DNA from 3 places in the Pallidibacillus thermolactis genome. Region 2 is predicted to be linked to each of the others. Evidence: riboswitches for the same ligand, from Rfam matches in the RefSeq annotation. Region 2 holds a riboswitch; each other region holds the start of a gene.
What was found. A riboswitch is a leader RNA that binds a small molecule or an ion and turns the genes downstream of it on or off. The one in region 2 is predicted to bind S-adenosylmethionine.
Positions count from the first base shown of each region.

Region 1: another riboswitch for S-adenosylmethionine. It lies ahead of OEV82_RS12750 (OsmC family protein); the one in region 2 lies ahead of metK (methionine adenosyltransferase).
Region 3: another riboswitch for S-adenosylmethionine. It lies ahead of OEV82_RS00065 (Na+/H+ antiporter NhaC family protein); the one in region 2 lies ahead of metK (methionine adenosyltransferase).

Region 1 covers NZ_JAOUSE010000047.1:9,678-14,203, forward strand. Annotated here, with positions in the region: gene proB (glutamate 5-kinase) at 1-770, opposite strand, end outside; gene OEV82_RS12745 (TatD family hydrolase) at 1,293-2,057, shown strand; SAM riboswitch class I at 2,170-2,282, shown strand; gene OEV82_RS12750 (OsmC family protein) at 2,428-2,877, shown strand; gene OEV82_RS12755 (LLM class flavin-dependent oxidoreductase) at 2,941-4,314, shown strand; gene OEV82_RS12760 (sodium:solute symporter family protein) at 4,374-4,526, shown strand, end outside.
Region 2 covers NZ_JAOUSE010000028.1:24,313-28,838, reverse strand. Annotated here, with positions in the region: gene OEV82_RS09920 (RrF2 family transcriptional regulator) at 1-306, shown strand, start outside; gene metK (methionine adenosyltransferase) at 499-1,698, opposite strand; SAM riboswitch class I at 1,961-2,061, opposite strand; gene pckA (phosphoenolpyruvate carboxykinase (ATP)) at 2,296-3,879, shown strand; gene opp4A (oligopeptide ABC transporter substrate-binding protein) at 4,300-4,526, opposite strand, start outside.
Region 3 covers NZ_JAOUSE010000001.1:10,592-15,117, reverse strand. Annotated here, with positions in the region: gene OEV82_RS00080 (tetratricopeptide repeat protein) at 1-288, opposite strand, end outside; tRNA gene OEV82_RS00075 (tRNA-Arg) at 434-507, opposite strand; gene OEV82_RS00070 (GNAT family N-acetyltransferase) at 1,063-1,506, shown strand; SAM riboswitch class I at 1,990-2,096, shown strand; gene OEV82_RS00065 (Na+/H+ antiporter NhaC family protein) at 2,202-3,488, shown strand; gene wrbA (NAD(P)H:quinone oxidoreductase) at 3,544-4,155, opposite strand; gene OEV82_RS00055 (hypothetical protein) at 4,264-4,422, opposite strand; gene OEV82_RS00050 (ABC transporter permease) at 4,422-4,526, opposite strand, start outside.

The DNA.
Region 1 (4,526 bases), on a different contig from region 2:
CGATTAACAATATAGGTCCCATCACCTTTTCCTTCCAATACATCCAATAATTTATTTCTTCCAAAACCTGTACCAATAAAGACGGAAACACCTAAGTATAGAGCTGTTTGAGCTGCAAGCAACTTCGACCTCATCCCACCGGTCCCTACTTTCGAACCATTTTCATCAGCATGTTGGAACAAGTCTTCAGTTATTTCTTCAAGAAAATAAAACTTTTTTGCCTTTGGATTTGTTCTCGGATTGCCATCGTAAAGTCCATTGATATCCGTTAAAATGATGAGCCGATCAGCATGAATAAACCCACTTACAAGACTTGATAACATATCGTTGTCACCAAAGGTGAGCTCATCGACCGACACCGTATCATTCTCATTGATAATCGGTAAAATCCCTCGGTCAAGCAATTCCGATATCGTTGCAAACGCATTTTGATATCGTTTACGGTTCGAAAAGTCAGAGCGGGTAAGCAAGATTTGTGCAGCTGTAATGTTATAAGCTTGGAATTTTTCCATATATGTTTGAATAAGCAACCCTTGCCCTACACTTGCAGCTGCTTGTTTTCCTTTTAATGTAACAGGACGTGCCGGGTATCCTAAACTTTTAAACCCTGCGGCCACTGCACCCGATGACACGAGAATAACTTCATGATTCTCTTTACGAAGGGCAGCAATAGCTTCAACATGATCGTTTAACTTTGCATAGTCAATTTCCCCTTTTTGATTGGTTAGTGAACTACTTCCTATTTTTACAACAATTCGTTCCTTAGACATATGAAATCCCTCATCTTGTTTTTATCTTAAGTTAACAATCTATTTAATATTAAATAAAAAAGCCCTCTCATCCTGCATTGACAGGACGAAAGAGCTTATCTTCCGCGGTACCACCTTCATTGGGTGATCAAACACCCCACCTCAAATCTTTAACGCAGATTAACGCCCATGTTTGCATGGGACTCGGAAGGTAGGTTCTGCAAGTTGACTATGACGGAATCTTTCAGCCTCCGGATTCCGCTCTCTGCCATAGCAAGCACTGCATACTAGTCCTTCGTTAACGTTCGAATATTATTGAATATATTATGGGACGAAAAATATAAGTTGTCAATATTATCTTATTGATTTTTTCGACAAATCCGTGAGTGGTATCAAGTTTACATAATAACAACGGACAATAAGTTCATTATCCAATTTCTGAATCGTTTCTTGGAAACTTCTTCTTCGGAATAATAAACGTAGACTTTAATGATGAAACAAAGGTATGATAAATTAGAAATTTTAAATATGTAGGTGATGTAATTGCAACCAATAATCGATGTTCACATTCATTTCGATCAATACACATTAAAAGAACAACAAGGAATAATGAAAGAAATGGAACACTATCAAATTCATAGCTTAATATCGGTATCAACGAATCTTTCTTCTGCTGTTGAAAATTTAGCATTATATCAAAAAGATGAAAGGATCAAACTCGCCTTTGGTTATCATCCAGAACAACCCTTGCCAACCGATGAAGAACTGGCAGATTTGATTCAATTCATGGATAAAAATCATCAAGCTATGGTTGCCATCGGAGAAGTCGGACTCCCTTATTATACAAATGTAAAAAGTCTTGAAGGCTATCTTGCATTATTGGAGGAATTTTTTAAACTAGCTGTAAAATGGAATAAACCTGTTGCACTTCATGCGATTTACGAAGATGCTCCAATCGTTATAAATTTATTGGAAAAATACTCCATCCAAAAAGCCCATTTTCACTGGTTTAAAGGGGATACCAAAACCATTCAACAAATGGTTGAAAATGGTTATTTTATATCTTTTACTCCCGATTTAGCTTACGAACACGAAATCCAAAAAATCGCAGCCACATATCCCCTATCATTAACGATGGTTGAAACCGATGGACCTTGGCCCTTTGAAGGACCATTTCAAGGACAAAAGACCCATCCAAAAATGATACATGAAACCATCCGTTATTTAGCAAAAATCAAATCGACACACGTTGATGAAGTCTACAGACAGTTATACAACAACACCATCCTTTTTTATTCGATTTTTTAGTACTTTAGCACCGTAATAAATTTTTCAAAAAATTTGTGTTGACTTTTTGTAATGAACTATTTAGAATAAACATAAAATTTAACCAGTTAAAAGTTAATATTTTTACAATCTACTCTTATACAGAGAGGTGGAGGGACTGGCCCTGTGAAGCCTCGGCAACCATTGGAAAGATCCAAACGGTGCCAATTCCAGCAGGTTTGAAATGACAAACCTGAAATATAAGAGGGATTGTGATATATGAAAATATTCTTTTCGTACATCACATGACCTCTTATTTTAAGAGGTCATTTTATTTTGGAGGTGATGTACAAAAATCTATGAACTTAAACTTTCTTTTTTTAATTAAAAAATATTTAGAGGTGATTGGAAAATGGCGATTGAAAAATTTAATGTAAAGGCTACATGGAAGGAAAAATTATTAATTGAAACGGAAGCAAGAGGTCACAAAGTCATTGTTGATGAACCAGTTTCATTAGGTGGTACTGATCAAGGATCAAACCCTGTTGAACTTGTTCTTTCTGCTCTTGGTGCATGCCAGGCAATTGTTATCCAAACTTATGCGAAACAATTTGGGATCAACATTGAGGATCTTAAAATTGAATTGGAAGGTGAACTTGATACGGACGGTTTTTTAAATAAATCCGATGTCCGACCTGGATATTCTCATATTGAATCAAAATTTGTGATTTCAACAGATGCTCCAAAAGAAAAATTAGAAACATTTATTCAGTTTGTGGAAAACCATTGCCCTGTAGGTGATACGATTAAAAATCCTGTTCATTTAACTTCAAAAATTGTCGTTGAAAAACCTGTTAAATAAAAAAACAATCTAATACCAAGTAATCAGATATGGCTACTTAATTTTAAAAATGGAAAGGGTGTCATGATGGGTAAACAAATACATTTAAATGGATTCGTTCAAAATTCTCCGTCCCCACATTCAACTGGACTATGGAAACATGAAAAAAATCATAGCCGCTATCATAACCGGTTGTCTTACTGGGTTGATGTTGCTCAAACATTAGAAAAAGGGAAATTTGACGCTGTTTTTATTGCCGATGTTTTAGGAACATATAGCGTGTATCAAAACAGCTATAAACCTGCTGTAAAAAATGCAGTCCAAATTCCAGCACATGATCCTTTACTACCGATTTCAGCGATGGCACTAGCCACAAAACATATTGGGTTTGCTGTGACGATTTCAACGACCTATGCACAACCTTATGCATTAGCACGTCAACTCTCAACATTGGATCATTTAACGGAGGGAAGAATTGGTTGGAATATCGTTACCTCTTATTTAGAAAGTGAAGCAATTAATCTTGGCCTTAAAAGTCGACTACCCCATGACCTTCGTTATGAAAGAGCAGATGAATTTTTAGACGTGGTCTATAAACTATGGGAACATAGTTGGGAAGATGATGCTGTCACACTTGATATCGCACAAGATGCGTTTGCAGATCCAGACAAAGTTCATGAAATAAACCATGAAGGGGCATTTTTCTCCGTGCCTGGACCGCACATTGTAGAACCTTCGCCACAGCGTACGCCGGTTTTATTTCAAGCTGGTGCTTCACCTAAGGGGAAACGATTTGCAGCAAAACATGCAGAAGCTGTATTTACAAAGCATCATTCACTCGATGCATTAAAAATATACTCAAATGATATTCGTACACTAGCTAAGGAATACGGTAGAAATCCAGATGATATAAAAATATTCCCGCTCGTTTTACCGATTGTTGGTTCTACAGAAGAAGAAGCAATTGCAAAATATGAAGAATTGAAAAGCCATGTTAGTTACGAAGGTACACTTGCATTATTATCCGGTCATACCGGCATTGACTTTTCAACTTACAATCCAGATGACTATATTGTAGATATGGAAACGCAAGCGATGCAGGGAAACCTTGATCTTTACGGAAAAGATCCGAATAAAAAATGGACTTTACGAGAAGCTGTATTAAATCATGGACTAGGAAACGGAACAGTTAAATTTATAGGTACACCTGAGCAAATTGCCGATAAGCTTGAACAGTGGGCAACAGAAGGTGATGTCGATGGCTTCAACATTGCTTTTGCCTATTCACCAGGTACATTCAGAGAATTTGTCGATTATGTCGTTCCTGAATTACAAAAACGAGGAATATATCGTAAAGAATACGAAGCTGGAACATTACGAGAAAATTTATTTGGAAAAGGTCATGTATACTTACCTGACAACCATCATGCAAAAAAATTGAGTCTCGCTGTCAAGTAAATGCCCACTCGACAAGTAGGTCAAAAATCGGTTAAATTTTGCGTAAACGGAGGGTGTCCATGAACGTATTAGAATTATATATATGGATAGGTATGACGATCTTTGTCTTGATTATGATTCTATTAGGTTACCTTGGTGGTCGAGGTACAAAAAATATTGATGATTTTGCGATTGGCGGCGGTCAACTCGGCCCAGTCCTTTTAGGGCTGGGA
Region 2 (4,526 bases):
ATCCATAATCTCGGAAAACTTGGATACATTGAAACGATTCGAGGGAGAAATGGAGGATTCAAACTAGCAAAGAAACCAGATAAAATTAATATTGGTGAGTTAGTTCGTCAAACAGAAGATGGATTTTATTTGGTTGACTGTATGGACCCCAATCATCCCAATCCATGTATATTGACAAATTATTGTGGATTAACTCGAGTCTTTCGGGAAGCTTTAAACGCTTATTTCCAAGTATTAGATCAATTTACACTCGCTGATATTGTGCGAACTCCCCATCTTTACAAGAGAATTTTACAACAAGAATAAATATATTTTCTAACTTATATGTTTACCCCTTCTTATCATAAGTTTCTCTACATAAGGACCATTCCAAACAAAAGTCCGTCTTTAGAAAACATTTTGATTTAGAAAATGTCATACTAAACCACATGTTTATAAAGACGGACTTTTATTATATTCTATCTGTCACCTTATGAACATACCATTTTACAAAATAGATTAATCTACTTGAGCTTCTTCCCTTAAAATTTTTGCCTTATGCGTTTGCTCCCAAGGAAGATTTAAATCAGTACGACCAAAATGACCGTAAGCAGCTGTCTGTTTATAAATGGGACGACGTAAATCTAACATTTTAATTATTCCTGCTGGGCGTAAATCAAAATGTTTCCGAACAAGCCTTACTAGAACATCTTCACTGACTTTGCCTGTACCAAAAGTATCAATAGCAATCGAAACTGGTTGAGCAACACCGATGGCATATGCGAGTTGTACTTCACATTTTTCTGCAAGACCTGCTGCTACAATATTTTTTGCAACATAACGTGCTGCGTATGCGGCAGAACGGTCTACTTTTGTAGGATCTTTTCCAGAAAAGGCGCCACCTCCATGACGAGCATAACCACCATATGTGTCAACAATAATTTTTCGACCTGTTAATCCCGCATCTCCTTGTGGACCACCAATTACAAATCGTCCCGTTGGATTAATAAAATATTTCGTTTGATCATCAATTAAATCACTAGGAACAATAGGGTGAATGACATGCTCTTTGATATCCTTTTGAATTTGTTCCAATGTAGTCTCAGGATCGTGCTGAGTAGATAGGACAATTGTATCAATTCTCACAGGCTTTCCGTTTTCATCATACTCCACTGTTACTTGTGTTTTTCCATCAGGACGTAAGTATGGTAAAATTCCATCTTTTCTTACAACGGATAAGCGCCGAGATAATTTATGAGCCAATGATATTGGTAATGGCATTAACTCTTCTGTTTCATTACATGCAAAACCAAACATTAATCCTTGGTCTCCGGCACCAATTGCTTCAATTTCATCATCTGTCATTGTACCTTCTCTAGCTTCAAGTGCCTCATCAACACCCATAGCAATATCCGGTGATTGTTCATCAATCGATGTTAATACACCACATGTATCTGCATCAAAGCCAAATTTTGCACGGGTATAACCTATCTCACGAATAGTATCACGAACAATTTTTGGTATATCAACATACGAATTTGTTGTAATTTCTCCAGATACTAAGACTAAACCCGTAGTTACTGATGTTTCAGCAGCTACTCGAGCATTTGGATCTTTACTTAGTATTTCGTCTAAAATCGCATCGGAAATTTGATCACATATTTTGTCCGGATGTCCTTCTGTTACAGATTCAGAAGTAAATAAACGTCTATTAGCCATTTTTATCCTCCTTAATGTACACAACAAAGATAATAACCATTAACTTCATCATTATTATGAAATAAATCAAAATTCCAATTCCTAAGATGGAAAGGAATAAATAAAATTATAATACTTCTGATTCATATGAATTAATTCATTCACGAACGTTTTACATATACATACACTATATGGTATTTTCAACGCATATGTAACAAGAAATGAAGGCTAAAAAAATAAAACCTTTCCCCGCTAGAGGAAAGGTATATTTGCGTTCCTTTCACTCTTATCGATCAAGGTATTCCTTGCATCGGTTAGCACCTTGCACAAATGCAGGTTGCTGGGCTTCTTCGGGCCTGTCCCTCCACCAACTCTGGATAAGAGTATCCATTCAAATGTAAATCTTACATTAAAAGAACCCTAAGTGTCAATCATTTTAATCAAATAATAACTATAAATTTTTATTTTGTAAAAAGAGTATATTAATAAGAAATCGTTAATATTTTTTACGAAATTCTTTCAACTTTTTTTGATTATTAGTATAGACTAATAAAATAAATATGTTATACTAATTAAACAAAGGGTAAATAGAAATCATAAAGGGGAAGGTTTTTTTAAATGAATACAATTTACAATGTCAAAAGTTTAGAAGGATTACTTAGTGGAACCAATGTTGTTACACAATTATCCGTTCCAAAATTGGTTGAAAAGGTAATTAGCAGAAATGAAGGGGTACTTACAACTTCAGGAGCTGTAAGTGTTAAAACCGGAAAATACACTGGTCGATCACCGAAAGACAAATACTTTGTTCAAGAAGAATCAGTCTGCAATAAGATTGATTGGGGCAGTATTAATCAACCAATTTCGGAAGAAAAATTCTCACGTTTATATGCAAAAGTTTTAGATTATTTAAAAGTAAAAGATGAAATCTTTGTTTTTAAAGGATTTGCTGGTGCAGACGAAAATTATCGCCTTCCTATTCAAGTGATTACAGAATATGCTTGGCATAATTTATTTGCTCATCAATTATTTATCCGTCCAACTGAAGAAGAGTTAAAAAAACATGAAGCTCAATTTTCAGTTGTCTTTGCACCAAACTTCAAAGCAGATCCATTAGTTGACGGTACTCGTTCTGAAACATTCATTATCGTTTCATTTGAACATAAAGTTGTATTAATTGGCGGTACTGAATATGCTGGCGAAATGAAAAAATCCATCTTTACTGTCATGAATTATTTACTACCAGAACAAGATATTCTATCTATGCATTGTTCTGCAAACGTTGGAAAAGATGGTGATGTCGCACTATTTTTCGGGCTTTCTGGCACCGGAAAAACAACCCTATCCACCGATGATGACCGCAAATTAATCGGTGATGATGAACATGGTTGGTCCCTTGATGGCGTATTTAATATTGAAGGCGGTTGCTATGCAAAGTGTATCAATCTTTCTGAAGAAAAAGAACCGCAAATCTATAACGCTATTCAGTTTGGATCAGTCCTAGAAAATGTAGTCGTTGATCAAAACGGAAAAGCTGACTTTGATGATGGAAGTTTAACAGAAAATACAAGAGCGGCATATCCATTACATGCCATTAAAAATATTATCACACCAAGCAAAGCTGGTCACCCAAAAACCATTATCTTTTTAACAGCCGATGCATTTGGGGTATTACCACCAATTTCAAAATTAACGAAAGAGCAAGCAATGTATCATTTCTTAAGTGGATATACAAGTAAATTAGCTGGTACCGAACGCGGTGTTACAAGTCCAGAAGCAACATTTTCAACTTGTTACGGAGCGCCATTCTTACCATTACCAGCTAACCGCTACGCTGAAATGTTAGGTGAAAAAATTGACCAGCACAATGTACAAGTCTTTTTAGTAAATACAGGCTGGACTGGCGGTGAATACGGTATCGGAAGCCGTATGAATTTAAAATATACAAGAGCAATGGTTCGCGCCGCAATTGAAGGTAAATTAAATAATGTTGAAACTGTAAAAGATTCAATATTTGGTTTACAGATTCCAGTGGAAGTGCCTGGCGTACCTTCAGAAGTCCTTTTACCAAATAAAACTTGGTCCGATGAAAATGCTTATTTTGAAAAAGCAAAAGAACTAGCGAATCAATTTAAAGAAAACTTTAAGAAATTTTCTAGTGATAATTTAGAAATTGAAAAATTAGGCGGGCCAATTATATAGATTATAAGGGTGTCTAATAAGACATAAAAAGTGGATTTTTTGAAAGGAGCGTTGGCGGCGACTCCAGTGGAAACAACAAAAACTTTGTGCCGAAAGCATAAGCATCAGGCACACAAGCCACGGCCCCAGCAAGCGCACAAGAGCGTTTGCTGGGGCCGTGCCATTGGATGCGCTTCTAACAACGTAACCTATCAATGATCCTCAAAACTAGACTTTCCAGATCAATGCGGTTTACTAGCAATGATTTTCGCATCACTAACAAATGATCTTGCTCTTGTGATATATCAAATTTCACCGACGTCCCCATAGCCAAGAACAAATTAACGGTCCTGGACAGGATCAATATCGTGTGCTTGGAAAATCCTGTCCGTACACATGGAAAAAAGCAGTGATTTCAGAAAATCACTGCTTTTTCATGATTTATTTTTCTGGTTGTTCAGAAGTAACGGCAATATCTTCATATCCCCAATCTGTTCCCACTTCTAACGTATAATCTTTCACTCGATTATTAACTGCAAATAGCTCTATACGGTATAAAGTTGGAATGACAGGTACGTTATCAACCATATGTTGTTGCCATTTGTCATATACTTCTTTACGATACTCGAAATCAAATGCGTCCTCAGAATGACCGTCAGCTAATAGTT
Region 3 (4,526 bases), on a different contig from region 2:
TACAGTGACATAGAGTTCGACAACTTCAAAGTAGTCCCCGATGCCAAAACGCATCATTTCTTCTAAAATCAGTTTGGCATTCGAAAAATTCCCTTGTTGCACATAAGCGATTGTTAAAGTAAATAAAATTTCAGGGTTTTCGTCATCGATCCGTTTCGCTTCTTCTAAATATTCGATGGCTTCTTTCACATTACCTTCTTCAAGGCAAAGTCGTCCTTTATTAAGTAAACGTAGTTCTAATTGGGGAAAAGGAATGACGTTATCATTTGCTTTCGGATCTTTTTCCATAAAAATCCCACGCTTTGCTATATTTTCTTTGGACAGTTTAACATGGATATCGTGGAAATTCAAAAGAATTTGGGATTCACGCCGTTGGATCTACCCCACTCAACAAAATAAAAAGCCCCTTATACAAGGATAAGGGGGGTTCTAGCGTCCCGGACGAGATTCGAACTCATGACCTACAGCTTAGGAGGCTGTCGCTCTATCCAGCTGAGCTACCGGGACATGGTATTACAATTATACATTTATTCACTACTCTAATTCAATTTTTTGGTCGTCCCAATCTCAGTAAGCTTATTCAAGATGCCGTTCGATTGGTACGCTGATGTTGATTCGAAGATGCTTACTCGAGCGTGCTCTATCCAGCTGAGCTACCGGGACATGGTATTACAATTATTCATTTGTTTTACTACTCTAATCCAATATTTTTTGGGTCGTCCCAATCTCAGTAAGCTTATTCAAGATGCCGTTCGATTGGTACGCTGTTGTTGATTCGAAGATGCTTACTCGAGCGTGCTCTATCCAGCTGAGCTACCGGGACATGGTATACAATTATACATTTATTTATCAAATTGGACGTTTTTATTTTAACACATATTTCCTTTTCGAACAATATGGGACTATGTGGAACAATCCAAAGGTGAAAGGTGGATTTTCCAACCTTTTTCCTTTTGTACTAGCATTTCTATTAATATTTTTAAAAAATTATAAATTTATATTAAATTTCGTTCTGATTCAATTATAATGGTGTGTAAGTCAAAAAGAAGGGGATGAAAGGAAATGACAAATGAAAAATCGATTGATATTCAAGAGCTTACAAGCGAGCAAGATTGGAAAAAAGCCTATCCAATAATGAAACAATTACGGACCCATTTAAGTGAGGAGGAATATTTAACTTTAGTTCAAGAAGCAACAGAAAAGGAGAATTATAGACTAGTAGCCTTATATGATAACGAAAAAATGGTAGCCGTAACAGGTTTTATGCCAATGATTACTTTATATTATGGAAGATTCATATGGGTATGTGATTTAGTTACCGATGCAAACAGTCGTTCAAAAGGATATGGGAAAATACTTTTAAATTATGTACACCATTGGTCAAAGGAAAATGGCTATGACACCGTCGCTCTTTCATCAGGATTACAACGAGCAGACGCCCATCGCTTTTATGAAAAGAAAATGAACTACGATAAAGTTAGTTATGTTTTTAAAAAGCCGTTATAACGCTCAGGAACCTTTCTGTCATTATAAAAATGTAACCTATATTGCTTTTGTAGGTTACATTTTTATTTAGGTGGATTTGAATCATGGCGAACGGTACTTTTTTTATGCCTACCTTTCCAATTCCGACATGTATTAAAAGGTGCTTTATTGAAACATTATTCATGGCTAGATTTCCTAAATCTGTAAAGCGCTCGAAATCTTAACTTCCTTGCTAAATATGATAACAAACAGAAGGTTTTCAAAGTAAGTGGTTTAAGTGAGGAAGATCGAATCAATAAGTGATGTTAACCTAATACAGATCAACGCTTTTGTGGAGCTGTATTATGATTTCCAGAAAGTAATCATTGCATTTTTCATATGATTTACAAGCTTTATAAACAACCTTCGACATCAAAAGAAAAAATTTCCATTCATCGATTATTGATAAAGAAATAAAAATCATGTAATCTATTATTTATTGTGATAAAAAAATAAAGTTTTTTCTTCTTATCAAGAGAGATGGAGGGACTGGCCCTATGAAATCTCGGCAGCGGAACTTAGGAACTAAGTTGCTGTGCCAAATCCAGCAAGTTGTACTTGAAAGATAAGAAGGGTGTTTTATAGATACAAATATAAGGCCTCTTCTTGTTGTTTCAAGAAGAGGTCTTTTTGTAATTATGGGCGAAGTGCCCCATTTGAATTGTGGAGGTTGTACGATGAAAAAAGGAAATCCTTGGGCGTTAATCCCATTTGTTGTGTTTTTAGTTTTATTTATTGGTGCTGGGGTTATTACAGGTGATTTTTACATTTTCCCTGTTATTGTAGCCATCGCCATTTCAAGCGCTGTGGCCATAGCAATGAATCGAAAAGAACCTTTTGCAAAAAAGGTAGAAATTTTTTGCCAAGGAGCAGGAAATTCAAATGTCATGTTGATGGTGGTCATTTTTCTATTGGCCGGAGCCTTTTCATCGGTAGCAAAAGGCATGGGAGCCGTAGACTCTGCTGTTAACCTAGCTTTATCGTTTGTTCCGCAAAACTTGTTGATTGTAGGCTTGTTCATCATTGCTTGTTTTATCTCTTTATCCATGGGAACATCGGTAGGTACGATTGTTGCACTGGCGCCCATTGGAGTTGGGATAAGTGAGCAAACCGATTTTGCTGTAGCTTTAGTGATGGGAGCGATTATTGGCGGGGCCATGTTTGGCGATAATTTATCCTTTATTTCAGATACAACAATAACTGCTGTACGATCACAGGGTGCCGAAATGAAAGATAAATTTAAGGTCAATTTTTGGATCGTGCTGCCGGCAGCTATTGTCACGAGTATAATTTTGGGATGGATTACACTAGGTGAAACCGCACAAGTGGAACATTTAAGCTATAGTTGGATCAAAATTGTTCCTTATATTTTAGTTATTGTTTTAGCGTTAATTGGAATCAATGTTTTCTTAGTTTTAGCATTAGGGATTGTTCTCGCTGGAGCTGTTGGCCTAGCAGATGGTAGTTACCATATCATGAATCTTATAGAAACGATTGGCGAAGGAATGGCAGGAATGTATGAAATGGCCTTCCTCGCAATACTAATTGCTGGAATGGTGGAAGTTATTAAATTTAATGGAGGCATCGACTTTCTCCTTCAACTGGCCACAAGAAAAATTAAGTCGAAAAAGGGTGTCGAATTTAGTATTGCCGGTCTTGTTGGCGTAACCGATTTATCAACGGCAAATAATACGATTGCGATTTTAATTACCGGTCCACTGGCAAAAAAGATTGCCGAACAATATGGCATAGAACCAAGGAAAACAGCAAGCCTATTAGACATTTTTTCCTGTTCCATTCAAGGCCTGCTTCCATATGGCGCCCAATTACTTGTTGCAGCAAGCATTGCCGGAATATCGCCAGTCAGCATCCTACAATACGCTTTCTATCCAATCCTTATTGGAATTAGCGGTATTTGTGCTATTCTTGTTGGATATCCAAGAAAAAAGAAGTCATTCAATTAGTCCAATCAATATAGCAAAAAGGCTAATCGACAAGATCGATTAGCCTCTTTTTTTATTATTGTTTCCCCTTCTTGACCCATTCTGCAACGGTCACTGTACGTTTGGCCTGATGTTTGACCGCGGCTTCTACATCTCCGATCATTTTTCCATTTTGATCTACGGTTACACTTGTCCCATAAGGGTTGCCCCCTGCACCAAAGATAACGGGATCTGTATAACCAGGCGGTACAATGATGGCACCCCAATGCATCATAGAAGTATATAATGATAAAAGTGTTGCTTCCTGACCACCATGCGGATTTTGTGCAGAAGTCATTGCACTGACTACTTTGTTTACGGTTTTCCCATTGGCCCAGAGTCCACCTTGAATATCAAGAAATTGTTTCATCTGTGATGGCATATTCCCAAATCGAGTTGGAACACTAAAGATAATAGCATCAGCCCATTCAATGTCATCCGATGTTGCAACTGGGACATCTTTTGTTTTTTCCACCGTTGCTTTCCATGCTTCATTTCCCTGGATGACCGATTCAGGCGCTAATTCCTCTACTTTTAATACCTTCACCTCAGCGCCCATTTCTTTTGCTCCTTCTTCCGCCCATTTCGCTAATTGAAAATTCGTCCCACTCATACTGTAAAAAATAACAGCTAGTTTAACATTGGCCATTTTTTCAATCTCCTTTTGCTGATTTTCCATATTTTACACACGTCCTATTATTTCTCACTTTTTATTTTTCATTCATGATTTATAAATTGTGTTACTTTTCGCGGATGATTATTTACCATAAAGCGGATTGACTTTTTCCCTGCCATTGATGCCTGAGGAGTTCAATTTATTCGTAAAAAACTTGTCAATTACTTTTCTAACGTCCGTTTTCTTATAATATAAAAAAGGTGGGCAATAATGCCCACCTAACAATCGGATCCAAACCATTAAACCCCTTCCATCATATCACGTTTTCTGTATCCAACATATCCGAGTACCATTAACATGATACTGATAACAGTGATGGTAAGAAATGTTAATGCATCAAATTC